Regions from separate parts of the Lonsdalea quercina genome, predicted to be linked through region 3. Evidence: predicted binding sites of a transcription regulator. Region 3 holds the regulator's gene; each other region holds the start of a gene.
What was found. The regulator PhoB, encoded in region 3, activates phosphate uptake and scavenging genes when phosphate is short. The targets are predictions, from matches to a motif close to CTGTCATAAAACTGNCNNAT.
Positions count from the first base shown of each region.

Region 1 (5,646 bases), on a different contig from region 3:
GGATAGCCGCCAGCAGCTCGATGGCGACGCCCAGCGGACGCCTCAACCAGCCGGGAGCCAGCTCCGTCAGAAACAACGCGATGCCGAAACTGATGGGAATCGCGATGATGAGCGCGATCAGGGAGGTGACGACAGTGCCGTAAATCGGCACCAAAGCGCCGAATTTCCCCGCAGGCGCATCCCACTCTTTCGTCCATAGGAATGAAAAACCGAAGGTTTGAATACTGGGCCACGACGCAATAATCAGCGAAACGATAATACCGCCCAGCAGCAGCAACGTTAACAGCGCCGCCAACCGGACCACCGCGCCGAAGATCACGTCGCCATGTTTTCCTGGTGGAGTAATGGTTGGCTTATATTCAGCCATACAACTCTCTTCCTAATAAACTGGGATAACCCAATGAAATGTTCAAAGGTGGATAGGCCGTTTCCGGTTTATCCACCTCTCAGTGACCGCCTAATGGGAAACGTTCTATCGTACAACGTACGATTAGTACAGGGCTTTACCCTCACTGTCTTTAATCTGGGTTTTCCATGCGGCGCGAACCTGTTCAACCACTTCTTTCGGCAGCGTCGCGTAATCCAGCGCTTCCGCCTGAGCGGCGCCTTTATCGTATGCCCAGTCGAAGAACTTCAGCACTTCTTTGCCGATCTCAGGTTTACCCTGGGTTTTTTGCAGCAAGATGAAGGTGGTAGAGGTAATCGGCCACACATCGTCGCCTTTCTGGTCCGTCAGATCCTGCGCGAAGGACTTGCTCCAGTCCACGCCTTTCGCCGCGTTGCTGAACGAGGCGCCTGATGGGCTGACCGCTTTGCCATCTGCGGAGATCAGCTTGGTGTAAACCAGGTTATTCTGTTTGGCGTAAGCGTATTCAACGTAGCCGATCGACCCCGGCAGGCGCTGTACGAAAGCGGCGATCCCATCGTTGCCTTTACCGCCCAGACCGGTCGGCCAGTTCACCGTGTTGCCGGAACCGACTTTCTCTTTCCATTGCGCATTCACTTTCGCCAGGTAGCTGGTGAAGACATACGACGTGCCTGACCCATCGGCGCGGCGGACCACGGCGATATCCTGGTTCGGCAGCGTCACATTCGGGTTCAGCTTGGCGATGGCCGGATCGTTCCATTTTTTGATGGTGCCCAGGTAGATATCACCCAGCGTTTTGCCGTCCAGCGTCAATTCGCCCTGCTTCACGCCCTGAACGTTGACCGCCAGCACGATACCGCCAATGACGGTCGGGAACTGAAACAGATGATCCTGAGCCAGCTTCTCATCCTTCAGCGGAGCGTCGGATGCGCCGAAGTCTACGGTTTTAGCCGTCACCTGCTTCACCCCGCCGGAAGAACCAATGCCTTGATAGTTGACTTTATTGCCGGTTTCTTTCTGGTAGGAGTCAGCCCATTTGGCATAGACCGGAGCGGGAAAAGTCGCGCCTGCGCCGGTAATGTTAACGGCAGCGAAGGCAGAAACGGCGGTCAGAGAAACACCTGCTGCAACAAGACCGGCAACAGTGGTACGAATCAGTTTCATAATCCCTCCTGTGGGATATTATCGACATGTAGACCCAGAGCGAGCGTGTATTATCAGAGTGTAGTTTGCTGCAGCAAAAAATAGGTCAATTCGGTGACAGTAAAATGTACGAAATATGACATTTTTATGACAGCCCCGGTATTTAAAAGAACGAATTAATGAATGCTCTATTTCGCCGCTAATTTCCGTTTTTTTTCGCTTTTCTACGCTCATTTCTCTTCACTATCTTCAGGGCATGAACGCCGAATTAAACGCTACGTCGATTTATTTCCTTTCCCCCCTCATCATGCGGTGAATAATGCCTTTCACGGTAGCGATGACGAATTAATGTCACTCATTAAGGAAAATAAAATCGCTATATTGACTCGCCAAGAGAAGAACTATAATCATCCATAAAATCAACCACTAGCAGCAAAACCATTCGAGACATTACGTAACTGAAATATCAAAATAATGGCGTCAACGCCTTTCGAATCGATGAATGGGCGTAAGAATGGAAAGGCGCTGCTTAAGTTCTTATAAAAAACGGAGGGGATTAAAATTAGACTAAATCGCGATGTCGGATAACCTGCGGGTGAAACAGGTTATCCGGTAAATAAGAACTCGTTTTACTTCCAGCGGTGGAAAATCAGCGAGGTATTGATGCCGCCGAACGCAAAATTATTCGACTGCACATAATCCGCCTCAATACGCCGAGGTTCACTCATGATGTAGTCCAACTCGCCACACTCTTCGGCTGGTTGCCGTAAATTCAGCGTCGGCGCAAACCACCCTTCGCGCATCATTTCAATCGACATCCAGGCTTCCAGCGAACCGCAGGCTCCCAGCGTATGTCCGAAGTAGCTTTTCAATGAGGAGATCGGCGTAGTTCGACCAAATACCGCCGCCGTCGCCAGGCTTTCCGCGATATCGCCGCGATCCGTCGCCGTGCCATGCGCATTGATATAGCCGATATCTTCCGGCGACAAACCGGCGACGCGCAGGGCGCCCTCAATGCACAGTTGCATGGTTTCGCGCTGAGGTTGGGTGATATGCGCCGCATCGCAGTTAGTGCAGAAGCCCACCAGTTCCGCATAGATGGTCGCACCGCGCGCCACGGCATGGTCCAGTTCTTCCAGAATTAACGTCCCAGCCCCTTCGCCGATCACCAGACCATCGCGTCCGGCATCGAACGGCGCCGGGGTCGTTTCCGGGGCGTCGTTGCGCTGGCTGGTGGCAAACAGCGTATCGAAAACGGCCGCTTCCGACGGACACAGTTCTTCAGCGCCGCCCGCCACCATGACGGTCTGATAGCCATGCCGGATGGCTTCCCATGCATAACCGATGGCCTGACTGCCGGACGTACAGGCGCTGGATGTCGGGATCACCCGTCCCCGCAGGCCGAAGAACAAGCCGGCGTTGACCGCCGTAGTATGAGGCATCATCTGGACATACGTCGTTCCAGTGATGTTGTTGGTGTGTTTCTCCGTCAGCATGGTGGCGAATTCGCTGACCGGCCCGGTGCTGCCAGTGGAAGAGCCGTAGGCAATGCCGGTCTCGCCGTTGGTCAGGACAGGATTCCCCAGCAGACCCGCCTGTTCCAACGCCAGCTCCGTCGCCCGCGTCGCCAATAACGACACCCGGCCCATTGAGCGGATGCGCTTGCGCGTATAGTGCTCAGGCAGCTGGAACGACTTTATGGGCGCGCCCAGCAGCGTGTTCAGGCCGTCATAGACCTGCCATTCCGGCATTTTACTTACCGCGTTGCGACCGGACAACAAACCGCGGGAGACGCTTGCCCAGGATTCGCCAAACGCGGTTACCCCGCCCATTCCCGTCACCACCACACGACGCATTACAGCATGCCTCCATTAATCGAAATCACCTGTCGGGTCACATAAGCTGCGATATCCGACATCAGGTAGCTCGCCAATCCGGCGACCTCTTCTGCTTGCCCCATGCGCTTCATGGGGATCATTTTCATCGCCTCGTCCACCGCAACGGGCTCCATTTGAATCATGCCGGTATCAATCAACCCCGGCGCGATGCAGTTCACCGTGATCTTGCGTTTAGCCAGTTCGATGGCCAGCGCTTTCGTCGCGCCGATAATGCCGGCCTTGGCGGCGCTGTAGTTTACCTGACCGCGGTTTCCCATCAGGCCGGAGACGGAAGATAGCGTAATGATGCGGCCCCCCTGACGCAGGCCGATCATTGGCATGACGCAGGGGTGTATCACGTTGTAGAAGCTATCGAGGTTTGTGTGAATGACCCGATCCCACGCGTCTTCATCGAGCGCGGGAAAGGCGCCGTCACAGGTGATGCCCGCATTATTGACGAGGCCATAATAAGCCCCGTGACGCTCGATATCCTGCTCAATCTCCGTGCGGCATTGCTCACGATCGGCGATATCGAATCCGATAATGCGGCCCTGACCGCCCGATTCAACCATCTGGCGCAGCGTCTGCTCGGCGCCTTCCCGATCGCGATGATAATGCACCGCCACCGTAAACCCGTCCGCCGCCAGACTCAAAGCGATGGCCTGGCCAATCCCTTTGCTGGCGCCTGTTACCAAGACTGAACGACTCATTCGTTTTCTTCCTGCTCTAATAATTGTTGCAACTCGGCTTTGTCCGGCTGGTAGGTATTCAGCCTGCCGGAAGCGAACGGCGTTCCCGCGATCGAGATATCCCCTTCGAAGCTGCCTATCTTCTCATCGCGCATCAGTAGCCTGACGCGAATATCCAGCAGCGATCCAGCGGGAAAGTACTCCTGCTGACAACGATAACCGCGTCCGCCCAAAAGCATGCCGGGCTGTGGCTTAACGTCCTGAACCTGTCGCTGATGCCAGCCGGACCAAACGCCGACGGTCTGGGCGATAATCTCAATGCCGAACCAGGCAGGCAGATTCCCCTCAGTATCCAGAAAAGGCGCCAGTAGGCCGTTATCCGAGACGCTCACCCGGCAATGGGCGCTGTCGTCGTGAATGGCGACCACCTCTTCCACCATCACCATCGGCGTCTGGTGAGGCAGGTAACGCTCTGCGCCAGCATATTCAGCCATCATTCCTCCCCAGTATCAGGCAGGCATTGTTGCCGCCAAAGGCGAAAGAGTTGGACAGAATGACGGGACGCGCCAATTCCGCGGGTTCAGTCAGGACACCGCACGGCGGGAGTTCATCGTCCCGCTCGCTCTGCGAAAAATCCTGCGGCGGCAGCGGCAGGCCGCGCATCAACAGCAGCCAGCACAAGGCGGCCTCGCCAATCCCCGCCGCCCCCAACATGTGGCCGGTCAGATGTTTGGTGGAGCTGCTGGGGACCGTGCAGCCAAACACGCGGTGAACCACATGAGATTCAATCTGATCGTTAAGCTTCGTCGCCGTACCGTGCAGATTGATGTAGCCCAAATCTTGCGGATTCAGGCCGGCGTCGTCCAACGCCATGCGGATCGCCCGTTCGGCGCCCTCGCCCTCCGGGTGCGGCGCGGACATATGATAAGCATCCGACGACTCGCCAACGCCGAGCACGGCTATCTCGGCCGGTTCCCGGCCAATCAACATCAGCGCTCCGCCTTCTCCGATGGTAATGCCGTCGCGCTGTTTTCCGAACGGCGTACAGCGTTTCTCGGACAGCGATTCCAAACTGTCGAACCCATTTAGCGGCATCCGGCTCAGCGTGTCTGCCCCGCCGACGATGGCGACATCAGCCAGCCCCGCATCGATCAGCCGTTTTCCGCTGATGAGCGCACGCGAGCTGGAGGAGCAGGCGGTGGATATGGTGTAAGCCGGCCCGTGCAGACCGAGGTAAGAGGCTAGAAAACGCGACGGATCGCCCAGCTCCTGCTGTTCATAGTGATAATCCACCGTCTGGTCGCTAACGTAGCAATCCGCCTCATCCAAGCCAGAGGTGCTGGTTCCCATCACGACGGCCACGCGTTCCGCCCCAAACCGGGCTATCGCCGCGTTAACCTGCGGAAGTATCTGTTGCAACGCAGCCAGCAGCAGCTGGTTATTGCGGGTTTTATGCTTCGCCAGCGCATCGGGGATCGCCGGTAATTCAGCCATCACCTTACCCGTCCAGCAGGCCTTGTCGTGCAATAACCAGCGGTGATCGGGGCTCATACCGGGCGCGACGGAGCGC
Region 1 is NZ_FNQS01000006.1:41,515-47,160, reverse strand. It holds gene pstC (phosphate ABC transporter permease PstC) at 1-367, opposite strand, end outside; gene pstS (phosphate ABC transporter substrate-binding protein PstS) at 491-1,531, opposite strand; gene BLU64_RS09680 (beta-ketoacyl-ACP synthase) at 2,140-3,366, opposite strand; gene BLU64_RS09675 (3-ketoacyl-ACP reductase FabG2) at 3,366-4,097, opposite strand; gene BLU64_RS09670 (hotdog family protein) at 4,094-4,570, opposite strand; gene BLU64_RS09665 (beta-ketoacyl-[acyl-carrier-protein] synthase family protein) at 4,563-5,646, opposite strand, start outside.
Region 1: pstS (phosphate ABC transporter substrate-binding protein PstS) is a predicted target of PhoB. The motif match lies at 1,645-1,664, and genes of this name have one in related genera.

Region 2 (5,646 bases), on a different contig from region 3:
GCAACATTGGCACGGATTCAGAGCGCCAATAGGCAACACCGACTATTTCTGCCAAGATGCTAGCCGTTTTCTTTAATTGAGTATGTCCGCCTTTTTATGAGCCAGATGAAAGACGTGTTGGAAAAACGGCAAACGGGAATTTATTTTTCGACCATGGTCGCGGCGGCGGTCATTGCTGCTTGCTGGCCGAAGGCGTCGGGCCTAGTGGTGGCGCTCAACCCGGCCCTGGCATTCATGTTGTTCGTCACGTTTTTATCGTTGCCGCTGGGGGAGATGTTTAACGCTTTTCGCCATGTGCGTTTCCTGCTTGCCTTGTTTATCGCCAATTTTGTCGCGATACCTGCGCTGGTGGCGTTGTTGCTGACGCTATTGCCGCTGCCGTCGGTGGTGGCGTATGGAGTCGCGATGGTACTGTTGTGCCCCTGCATCGACTACGTCGTGACTTTTTGTCAGCAGGGGCAGGCGGATTCCCGTTTGCTGCTTGCGGCGACGCCGCTGTTGCTGCTGTTGCAAATGTTGCTGTTGCCGCTTTATTTGAGCCTGTTATTCGATGCGGCCCAGGTCATCAACATCGAGCCTTTCCTACATGCTTTTATCACCATGATTGCAATCCCGTTGCTGTTGGCTCTGATCTTTCAACGCTGGAGCAAGAGGACCTCTGCAGGGCGGGTTATGACGAACTGGCTTGGATTTCTTCCCGTGCCGGCGACGGCGCTGGTGCTGGCGGTGATTACGGCGTTTGTCGTACCGCAGCTAGCTCAGTCGCGAAGCACCGCGCTGACGGTGTTGCCCATTTACCTTTTGTTTTCGGCGCTCGCGCCTCTGGCGGGCTGGGGCGTTGCGCGGCTTTTGAAGCTTAATGCGGCGGCGGGAAGGGGCGTCATGTTTAGCGCTGCGACACGAAATTCGCTGGTGATTTTGCCGCTGGCGCTGTCGGTTCCTGGGGCGTTACCGCTGATGCCTGTCGTGGTGGTGACGCAGACGCTGGTCGAGCTGATTGCCGAACTGATTTACGTTCGTTGTGCCCCGCGTCTGCGCTTTCACGCAGGCAAGTGAGTCGTTATTTGCCCAGCGCCTGAGCGCAAGCCCAGGCCGAGCTCCAGGCCCACTGGAAATTGTAACCGCCGAGCCAGCCGGTGACGTCCACGACTTCGCCGATAAAGTACAGTCCAGGCACCTTGCTGGCTTCCAGCGTCTTTGACGATAGTTCGTGGGTATCGACTCCGCCCAACGTCACTTCTGCCGTGCGGTAGCCTTCTGTGCCGTTGGGCTGCACCCGCCATTGCTGTAATGTGTTCTCTACCTGAGTTTGCTGTGGTTTTTGCAGCTGTTTAAGCGTGACATCCGGCAACTGTCCCAACGTCTGAAGACACTCCACCAGACGCTTGGGCAACCACTGCGCCAGCGTATTTTTCAGACTCTGATTGGGATGGGCGAGGCGTTCTGCATCAAGCTGTGCGGCCAGATCCCGGTCGGGCAGTAGATTGATGGTGACGAATTCGCCAGGCTGCCAGTAGCTGGAAAGCTGAAGTACCGCCGGGCCGGAAAGGCCGCGGTGGGTGAATAGGATATTCTCGCGAAAGGTCACGCCGTTTTCCGCTTCGATCAGAGACGGCACAGAGACGCCGGACAGCGTCTGCAACTGTTCCAGCAGTGGTTTGTGCAGGGTGAAGGGCACCAGCGCCGCGCGGGTGGGCAGTACGTTGATGGAAAACTGCTGGGCAAGCTGATAACCAAAGGGCGTGGCGCCGAGTCCGGGCATCGACAGGCCGCCGGTGGCGATAACCAGCTCCGGGCTTTGAATCGCACCGGTGTTCAGCCGGAGGGTAAACACATCGCTCTTTTCCACGTCCAGCACTTCGCTGCGCAAACGGAGCGTGACCTGGCCCTGTTCACACTCCTTCAGCAGCATATCCGTGATTTGCTGGGCGGAGTCGTCGCAGAACAATTGCCCGAGGGTCTTTTCGTGATAGGCGATGCCGTGGCGGTTAACCAGTTCGATAAAGTCCCACTGGGTATAGCGCGCCAGGGCGGACTTGCAGAAGTGCGGGTTTTGCGACAGGTAAGCGCCAGGCTCTGCGTAAAGGTTGGTGAAATTGCAGCGACCGCCGCCGGACATCAAAATCTTGCGGCCCGGTTTTTTACCATTGTCCACCAGCAGCACCCGTAGGCCCTTCTGTCCTGCCTGCGCCGCGCAGAATAGCCCTGCCGCGCCTGCGCCAATCACGACCACATCATACTGTTCCACTTGTTTTGCTCCCCCTGCAATTCGTCAGGTTTCGGCCTGCGGCCGAATTGGCGTTCAGGGCGGCAGATTGTAGTGCTCGTCCTGTGATCTGACCAGTGTTACAAATTGCAGAATTTCGTAATAAGGTCCAATTTACTGATTTTTATCGAATAAATTATTATCCAATGGATGATTGGATTAAAATAAGTCAAAATAATGTCAGATTTTCCTTTTCCCAAGCCCCGCTTGTCGCCGATAATGCGCCGCGTTGATGACCACTATATGGCCTAACGCTTATGCTACATTTATTTGCCGGAATTGATTTCCACACCGGTCTGATGTTGATTTTGGCTTTGCTGTTTGTATTGTTTTACGAAGCTATTAACGGCTTTCACGATACTGCCAATGCTGTTGCTACCGTTATTTATACTCGTGCCATGCGCGCTCAGCTCGCTGTGGTGATGGCGGGAATATTTAACTTCCTTGGGGTACTGCTGGGCGGATTAAGCGTGGCTTACGCCATCGTCCACCTATTGCCTACCGATCTGTTGCTGAACGTCAGCTCTGCTCATGGCCTGGCTATGGTCTTTTCCATGCTGTTGGCTGCGATCATCTGGAACTTGGGTACCTGGTACTTCGGGCTGCCGGCGTCCAGCTCCCATACTCTGATCGGCTCTATTATCGGTATCGGTTTGACCAATGCGTTGCTGACGAATACGTCAGTCGTCGATGCGCTCAATATTCCAAAGATGGTCAGCATTTTTCTGTCGCTGATTCTGTCTCCGATTGTGGGCATGATCATCGCCGGGGTCATGGTGTTCTTGCTGCGTCGCTACTGGAGCAACACCAAGAAAAGAAAACGGGTTCACCTCACGCCAGCAGAGCGTGAGAAACAGGATGGCAAGCGCAAACCGCCGTTCTGGACGCGTACCGCTTTGATCCTTTCCGCCGTCGGCGTCAGTTTCTCTCATGGCGCCAACGATGGTCAGAAAGGCATTGGCTTGATTATGCTGGTACTGATCGGCGTCGCGCCCGCAGGTTTTGTGCTGAACATGAATGCATCGGGTTATGACATTAGCCGAACTCGCGATGCGATAGTGAATCTGCAGGGCTACTATCATTCTCACGGCGAAGCGCTGGAGCATGTGGTTGATCTGTCTCCGCCGATGCTGCCCGCACCGGATAAAACGATTCCTGTCGAGGGTAAATCGGACTTCCATTGTGATAGCTCTCGCGTCATGCTGGCCATCGACCACTCTTTAGGCCTGCTGAATAACCTGAAAGACTACAGCGAGTTGTCCAGCGATGACCGTGGTCAGGTTCGCCGTCTGTTGATGTGTATTTCCGACACCATGGACCGCATCATCAAGCTGCCTGAAACGAACAGCGAAGACAAACGTCTGCTGACCAATTTGCGTACCGATTTACTGCATACCGTAGAGTATGCGCCGCTGTGGATTATCGTCGCCGTGGCGTTGGCTCTGTCTCTCGGAACCATGGTGGGATGGAAACGTGTTGCCGTTACTATCGGTGAGAAGATCGGTAAGAAAGGGATGACCTATGCTCAGGGCGTCTCGGCTCAGGTGACGGCCGCGCTCTCGATCGGGGTCGCCAGCTATACCGGCATGCCGGTATCCACTACGCATGTCCTCTCCTCCGCGGTAGCGGGGACGATGATCGTAGATGGCGGCGGCGTGCAGAGCAAAACGGTGAAAAGCATCCTGCTGGCCTGGATCTTTACGCTGCCGGTATCGCTGATACTGTCCGGCGTGCTGTACTGGTTGACGCTGAAGCTGATTTAAGGCCGCGCGACAACAGCAATACGTACGATAAAAAGGCGACTTGAGGTCGCCTTTTTTATGGGCGACGTTCGAGAAAATCTCGTTCGCCGTGACCTTGAATCGGTCGCGTCTTTAGTGCCAGACGAGCAGGGCGATAAGGCTGACCACGACCAGTCCGCACAGCGCGGATGTCAGCAGGAACTGTCCGCGGACGCGTTCACAGCGACGGATGAACTCGGGGTCGTGATGATCCAGATAGCGCTGGCTGTAAATGTAGCGAACGAGTCTTAGTTGCTTGCTGGGTTGTCCGTGAGCGGTGAAGAAACCGCGTCCGTCCACGTACTGGTACAGCAGCGGATCGCAGTCTCGCAATACCAGCAGCAGCACTCGCAAAGAAGAGTAGTAACGCGCCATATTGATGACGCAAATGATGCATAAGGCCCAGAAAAGCGCAAACGTGCTAATAACCATGCTCCCCTCCCGCTTAGCTATCCGGCAGATGTTTATACGTCACGAATCTCCGTCGTTTACACCTGTGGATAGTCATCCCAAATATCATGTATGCGATGTTTCCGTGCGGCTCGATCGTGGCGTATCAAGGCGCGGTCTGCGGATAATGCCGACTACTGGCGGTATTCTTCTTCTCCGCGCGGAGTCAACGACGCGGGATTATTTTCATTGTAGAAGACCGTTTCATTTTTTTACTATAACGCCGTTAATGTCTCTTAGACATGCTAATGTGATGAAAAATTGGCAAGATCCCCCGGTTATCCCAGCCCGCTCTGTGAGCCTTTTTGCGTGCGATCTTTAGCTATACTTATGCGTTCACGCGATTTTTCGTCGGCGATGCGGCTTATCGGCGTACACTGGCGTTAACTTCAAAATAGGGAGGCGTGGTGATGGGTTCCGTGACTACAGCTAACCGCCACTCTACGGCGTTGTGATCTGCTGAACATCTCCCTCTCGATAGCGAGTGTTATGATGCAGATCGCCAGTAAGTATCAGTTTGGCAGGAGAAAACTCTGCTGACCCATTCATTAGTCTTTATGGAAGGAGCTTATTATGGCTTATAAACACATTCTTATTGCCGTCGACCTATCGCCGGAAAGCAAAATGCTGGTCGACAAGGCTGTCTCAATGGCCAAGCCGTATAATGCCAAGGTTTCCTTGATTCATGTCGACGTTAACTACTCCGATCTCTATACCGGACTGATTGATGTCAACCTCGGTGATATGCAGCAGCGTATCTCTGAAGAGACGCAAAATGCTTTGAAAGACCTGTCGCAGAACGCGGGATACCCTATTGCGGAAACGCTGAGCGGGAGCGGTGATCTGGGCCAGGTGCTGTTGGATGCCATTCATAAGTACGATGTCGATTTGGTCATGTGCGGACACCATCAAGACTTCTGGAGCAAGTTGATGTCCTCGGCGCGTCAGCTGATCAATACCATCCACGTCGATATGCTGATTGTTCCGTTGCAGGATGACGAAGAAGTATAACGTGGGTCACCCGCCGCTTCAGTATCAGGGTGGCGGGTGCGTAGTTTCATGACTGCGACGTGCCGCCTAAAGTTCTGCCTAACCCTGTTTTCACTCTGGCGCTGAATTTTTCCCCCTTCTTGTCGATATTCGGCTTAA
Region 2 is NZ_FNQS01000010.1:38,496-44,141, forward strand. It holds gene BLU64_RS13420 (arsenic resistance protein) at 97-1,056, shown strand; gene BLU64_RS13425 (BaiN/RdsA family NAD(P)/FAD-dependent oxidoreductase) at 1,061-2,248, opposite strand; gene pitA (inorganic phosphate transporter PitA) at 2,524-4,029, shown strand; gene uspB (universal stress protein UspB) at 4,141-4,479, opposite strand; gene uspA (universal stress protein UspA) at 5,071-5,508, shown strand.
Region 2: pitA (inorganic phosphate transporter PitA) is a predicted target of PhoB. The motif match lies at 2,431-2,450, and genes of this name have one in related genera.

Region 3 (5,646 bases):
CAAAACCGCACTGCGGGCTGAGGCAAAGCTGATCCAGCGCGACATATTGCGCGGCTTCGGCAATCCGTTTCTCCACGTCGGCCACCGCCTCCAGCTCGCCGGTTTTGGTGGTAATCAACCCCAGCACGACCTGCTGATGGCCCGGACGAATAAATCGCAGCGGTTCGAAGCCGCCGGCCCGTTCCGTGTCATATTCCAGGAAGAACTCATCCACGTTCACGCCGCCAAACAAGGTGCTGGCGACAGGCTCGTAGCCGCCTTCGGCGATCCAGGTGGAGCGAAAATTGCCCCGACACACATGCAGGCCAATGACTAAATCGGCCGGTTTGTTGGCCAGCGCCTGATTCAGCACCCGCGCATACGTGCTGGCGAGGACTTCAGGATCTTCACCGCGCTCGCGGATCTGGCGTTTCTGATCTTCGGAGCAGAGATATGACCACACGGTGTCGTCCAATTGTAAATAACGGCAGCCCGCATCGTAAAAGGCCTGAATGGCGTCCTGCCAGGTCTGAGCCAGGTCGTCGAAATAAGCGTCCAACGTCGGATAAACGGCGCTGTCGATCGCGGCGCGGCCGCCCCGGAAGTGCAATACGCTGGGACTGGGGATCGTCATTTTAGCGGCGGCGTCTCCCGCAATGCTGTTCAGATAGCGAAAGTCGTCCAGCATCGGGTGGCGCGGATTGAACCCGACCTTCCCTGTGACCTTGATGCTGCGGGATTTGGTCTGAATACCGTTGAACTGGATACCGTGGTCGGCTTCATAGCCTTCAACCCCTTCCAGCCCTTCGAAGAAGTCAAAGTGCCACCATGAACGGCGAAATTCGCCGTCGGTGACCACCTGCAACCCCACCGCTTTCTGACGCTCGACGGCGTGCAGAATTTCTCGGTCTTCCACTTCGCGCAGCTGCGCCGCATCGATTTCACCCGCCAGGCATTGCTGACGCGCCTGCTTGATCGCCGCCGGGCGCAGTAGACTACCCACGACATCAGCACGGAACGGAGGTTTAGGTTGTGTCATGTTTGACTCCTGAGTCGCTGCTGGCGGTGGCTGACCGCAACAGACAGGGTTAATGAGAAACCGTGGAATATCGCACTTAAACCGGACATCCAGACGGCTATAGCGATTTCATCCTGACATGAATTGCGCCATCGGACAATAGAATAGTTTTCATTCCGCGTAACAGCGTTGCACAGAGGAGCAAAGAAGCAGGGGACGTTTAGCAGGCCATCGGACAATGATGGCCTGCCAGGTTATAACAAGGAAGGCGTCGAATGGGACTCCGGAGAAGGCGACGTCACAATCAGACGGTTGGGCAGCGTGAATAAAAAGCGGGAACCGGCTCCCAGATCGCTGAGAATTTCCAGTCGGGAGTCGTGATGGCTAAGCGCATGTTTGACGATGGCCAACCCCAGACCGCTACCGCCCGTCTGGCGCGAACGCGCCTTGTCGACGCGATAGAAACGTTCCGTTAGCCGAGGCAGATGCTCCGGCGCGATGCCCGGCCCGTTGTCGCTGACCTGGAATTGCGCCCCCTGAGACGTCCGCTGCCAGGTGACCTCGATTCGTGTCCCTTCCGGCGTGTGGTTAATGGCGTTATACACCAGATTGGAGACGGCACTGCGCAGCTGTTCTTCATTCCCGAACACGTGTAGTTGTTCGTTGACGCGAAAGACAATCTCGTGCCTGTCCTGACTTAAAGTCTGCGCCTCGCGCTGCAACACCCGCAACATCAGGGGAATGTCGACCTTCTCATCGAGATTGATGGTCGCAGCCGCTTCAATCTTGGAGAGCGTCAGCAGCTGTTTTACCAGACCATCCATCCGCCGCGTCTGCTCTTGCATGGTGTTGAGTGCCTTTGCCTGCGGCGGCCCCTCCATCGGACCGTCGTGCATCATCTCCAGATACCCTTGCAACACGGTGAGCGGCGTACGCAGCTCGTGGCTCACGTTGGCGAAAAAGTTGCGGCGAGCGCCTTCCAAATGATGCATTTGGGTGACGTCACGCACCACCATCATCGTTTGGCCTTCAGAATACGGCATTAGCCGAAATTCGACGTGGTGGCCATTGTTCAGCTGCAGCGTCAGCGGGCGATCGAACGTCTGCGACTGCATGTAGTGGGAAAATTCAGGGTAACGTAAAAGATTGAGTACATTTTGCCCGTTGTCGTCTGGCCAGCGCAGCCCCAGCAGGTGTTGAGCCAGACGGTTGCACCAGATGATCCCGCCCTCTTCCGTCGTGATGACGAGTGCGTCGGGAAGCGACTCCGCCCCGCTGCGAAAACGTTTGATCAGCACCGCCAGCTCGCGACGACGACGACGGCTGCGCAATTGCATTTGGTACAAACCGTAGAGCAACGGCTCCCAGCTGCCGCGACCGGGAGGCGGCGTCATGCTGCGGTCGACCCAGAGCCAGTGAGACAGACGCAGCTGGTTATAGTAGTTCCAGCACAGGGCGGCCAGCACCGCCGCCAGCAAGAACCACGGCAGATAACCGATTATCAGCCCCAGCAGCAGCGCGGGAAGACAGAAGAACGCCAACTCCGCCGCCAGCCTTTTCCAGGATAAACGTTCTAACACGTGAGGTTGTCTCCACAGCGTCCGGGATCAGTAGCGCGTCGAGAATCGGTAACCGGTTCCCCGGACAGTCTGCACCATTTTGTCGTGCCCGCTGGCTTCCAGCGCTTTACGCAGGCGGCGTATATGAACATCGACGGTACGATCTTCCACATAGACATTCGTGCCCCAGACATGGTTCAGCAATTGTTCTCGACTATATACCCGTTCCGGGTGAGTCATAAAGAAATGCAATAGCTTGAACTCGGTCGGCCCCATGTCCAGCGCCCGGTCCTCGGTGGTGACGCGATGCGACGAGGGGTCCAGGCTGAGACCACGCATTTCGATCACCTCTTCGACGGCCATCGGAGAAATGCGGCGCATCACCGCCTTGATACGCGCCACAAGCTCCTTGGGGGAGAACGGTTTGGTGATGTAGTCGTCCGCGCCGACTTCAAGACCTTTGACGCGGTCTTCCTCTTCGCCGCGCGCGGTCAGCATCATGACGGGAATATCGCGGGTCAACGTTTCACGCTTCATGTGTTTGATGAACTGCAAGCCGGAACCGCCTGGGAGCATCCAATCCAATAAGACCAGTTCAGGATAAGGTTCCGACAGGCGATTGATCGCACTGTCGTAATCTTCGGCTTCTACAGGCTGATAACCGTTCTGTTCCAGAACGAAACACACCATCTCACGGATAGGCGTCTCATCTTCTACTACCAAAATGCGTCTTGCCATCGTTAATCCTGCCGTTAATCGTCGCTATTGGCGTGCGGTAGGGATTATGCGTCAGTTTTATGACAGATTTATGATAAAGCGGTTCCCTCGTCATCCTCGGTTAACTGACTGCGTGGGGGCGGATATTCCCTGAGACAGCCCTAAACTGTCTGTCTATAATCGCCGATAATCGTAACACTCAGCTATCCCGACGCCGCAACAGGACGCGCCATGCAAATTATTCATACCTCCGACTGGCATCTTGGACAGTACTTCTACACTAAGAGCCGGGCCGCGGAACATCAGGCGTTTCTGCGCTGGCTGATTGAGCAGGTGGAGCAGCATCACGTCGATGCCATCATCGTGGCCGGCGACATTTTCGACAATGGCACGCCGCCGAGCTACGCCCGGGAGATGTACAACCGCTTCGTGGTCGAACTGCATAAAACCGGCTGTCAGCTGGTTATTTTAGGCGGCAATCATGATTCCGTCGCCACCCTGAACGAGTCCCGACTGTTACTTTCCTGCCTGAACACGCAGGTCATTGCAAGCTGCGAAGGCGATCTTGAACAGCAGGTCATCGTGCTGAACAACCGAGAGGGCAAGCCCGGCGCGCTGCTATGCGCTATTCCGTTCCTGCGACCACGCGACGTGCTGACCAGCCAGGCCGGGCAGTCGGGCGCCGACAAGCAGCTGGCGCTCCAGGAAGCGATCGCCAACCATTATCAGCGCAGCTATCAGCTTGCCGTGCGCCGACGCGAAGCGATGGGCCTCGCGCTACCGATCGTCGCCACCGGCCACTTGACCACGGTGGGCGTGACCACGACCGATTCCGTGCGGGATATCTACATCGGTACGTTGGATGCCTTCCCCGCTCAGGCGTTTCCGCCGGCGGACTATATCGCGCTCGGTCACATTCACCGTCCTCAGCGCATCGCGCAGACGGAACACATTCGCTACAGCGGCTCGCCTATCCCCCTCAGTTTCGACGAGTTGAACCACGAGAAATCGGTCTATCTGGTGCGTTTCGAGCAGGACAGGCTCGAAGACGTCTCGCCCCTGACGATCCCCGCCTCTCAGCCGATGCAACTGGTTAAAGGCAGCCTGTCCGAGATCGAACGTCGCCTGGCCGGTTTTCGTGAATACGACGGTGAAAAGCCGGTTTGGCTGGACATTGAAATCGCTACTCAGGACTACCTGAGCGACATCCAGCAGCATATTCAAAACCTGACGGCCGATTTGAACGTGGAGGTGGTGCTCTTGCGCCGCGCGCGCGAACAGCATCTACAGATGCTGGTTCAACAGGAGAAAGAGACGCTGGACGAACTGCTGCCCGGTGAAGTCTTCGAGAGACGGCTGGCGCTGGAGCCGGATTTGGAGGAGCGCCAGCAGCAACGTTTGCGTACGCTGTTCAATCAGGTGCTGCAAGACGTGGAAGACGATAGCCAGGAGGCAACCGCATGAAGATTTTGAGTCTACGGCTGAAAAACCTCAACTCGTTGCAGGGTGAATGGAAAATCGACTTCACCCGCGAGCCGTTTGTCAGCAATGGTCTGTTCGCTATTACCGGCCCCACCGGCGCCGGTAAGACCACGCTGCTGGACGCCATTTGCCTGGCGCTGTACCACCAGACGCCGCGACTGAAAGTCACCCCCAGTCAGAACGAGCTGATGACCAGGCACACCGCGGAATGCCTGGCCGAAGTCGAGTTTGAAGTGAAAGGCGTCGCCTATCGCGCCTTTTGGAGCCAGCGCCGTGCGCGCAACGCGCCGGAAGGCAACCTGCAGGCGCCGAAGGTGGAGTTGGCGTACTGCGCGGACGGCAAAATCATCAGCGATAAAGTCAACGACAAGCTGTCGACCATCGCGCAGATTACCGGGCTGGACTTTGACCGTTTCACCAAATCCATGATGCTGTCCCAGGGGCAATTTGCGGCTTTTCTCAACGCCGACGCCAATGAGCGCGCCGAATTGTTGGAAGAGTTAACCGGCACCGATATCTACGGGCGGATCTCCGAGCGCGTCTTTGAGCAGCATAAAGCCGCGCAAAACGCGCTCGAACAGCTACAGGCGCAGGCCGGCGGCATTGAATGTCTGAGCAGCGAGCGGCGTGCTGAACTTGAACAACAGCTCAGCGAACTCCAGCAGCAAGAGCTGGAGAATACACGCCATCGTGACGATATCACCGCCCATCAGCGCTGGTTTGAGACGCTGCACGAACATCAGCGGGCGCTCACCTCAAGCCAAGGAAAACTGCGGTCGCTACAGTTGGACTACGTTCAGGCGAAGCCTCAATTGGAACGTCTGGAGGCCAGCATTCCTGCAGAAAAACTGCGCCCGCTCTACAATGAACGCCAACGTTATACAGAGGAAA
Region 3 is NZ_FNQS01000001.1:469,364-475,009, forward strand. It holds gene BLU64_RS02110 (cobalamin-independent methionine synthase II family protein) at 1-1,018, opposite strand, end outside; gene phoR (phosphate regulon sensor histidine kinase PhoR) at 1,252-2,577, opposite strand; gene phoB (phosphate response regulator transcription factor PhoB) at 2,605-3,294, opposite strand; gene sbcD (exonuclease subunit SbcD) at 3,505-4,737, shown strand; gene BLU64_RS02130 (AAA family ATPase) at 4,734-5,646, shown strand, end outside.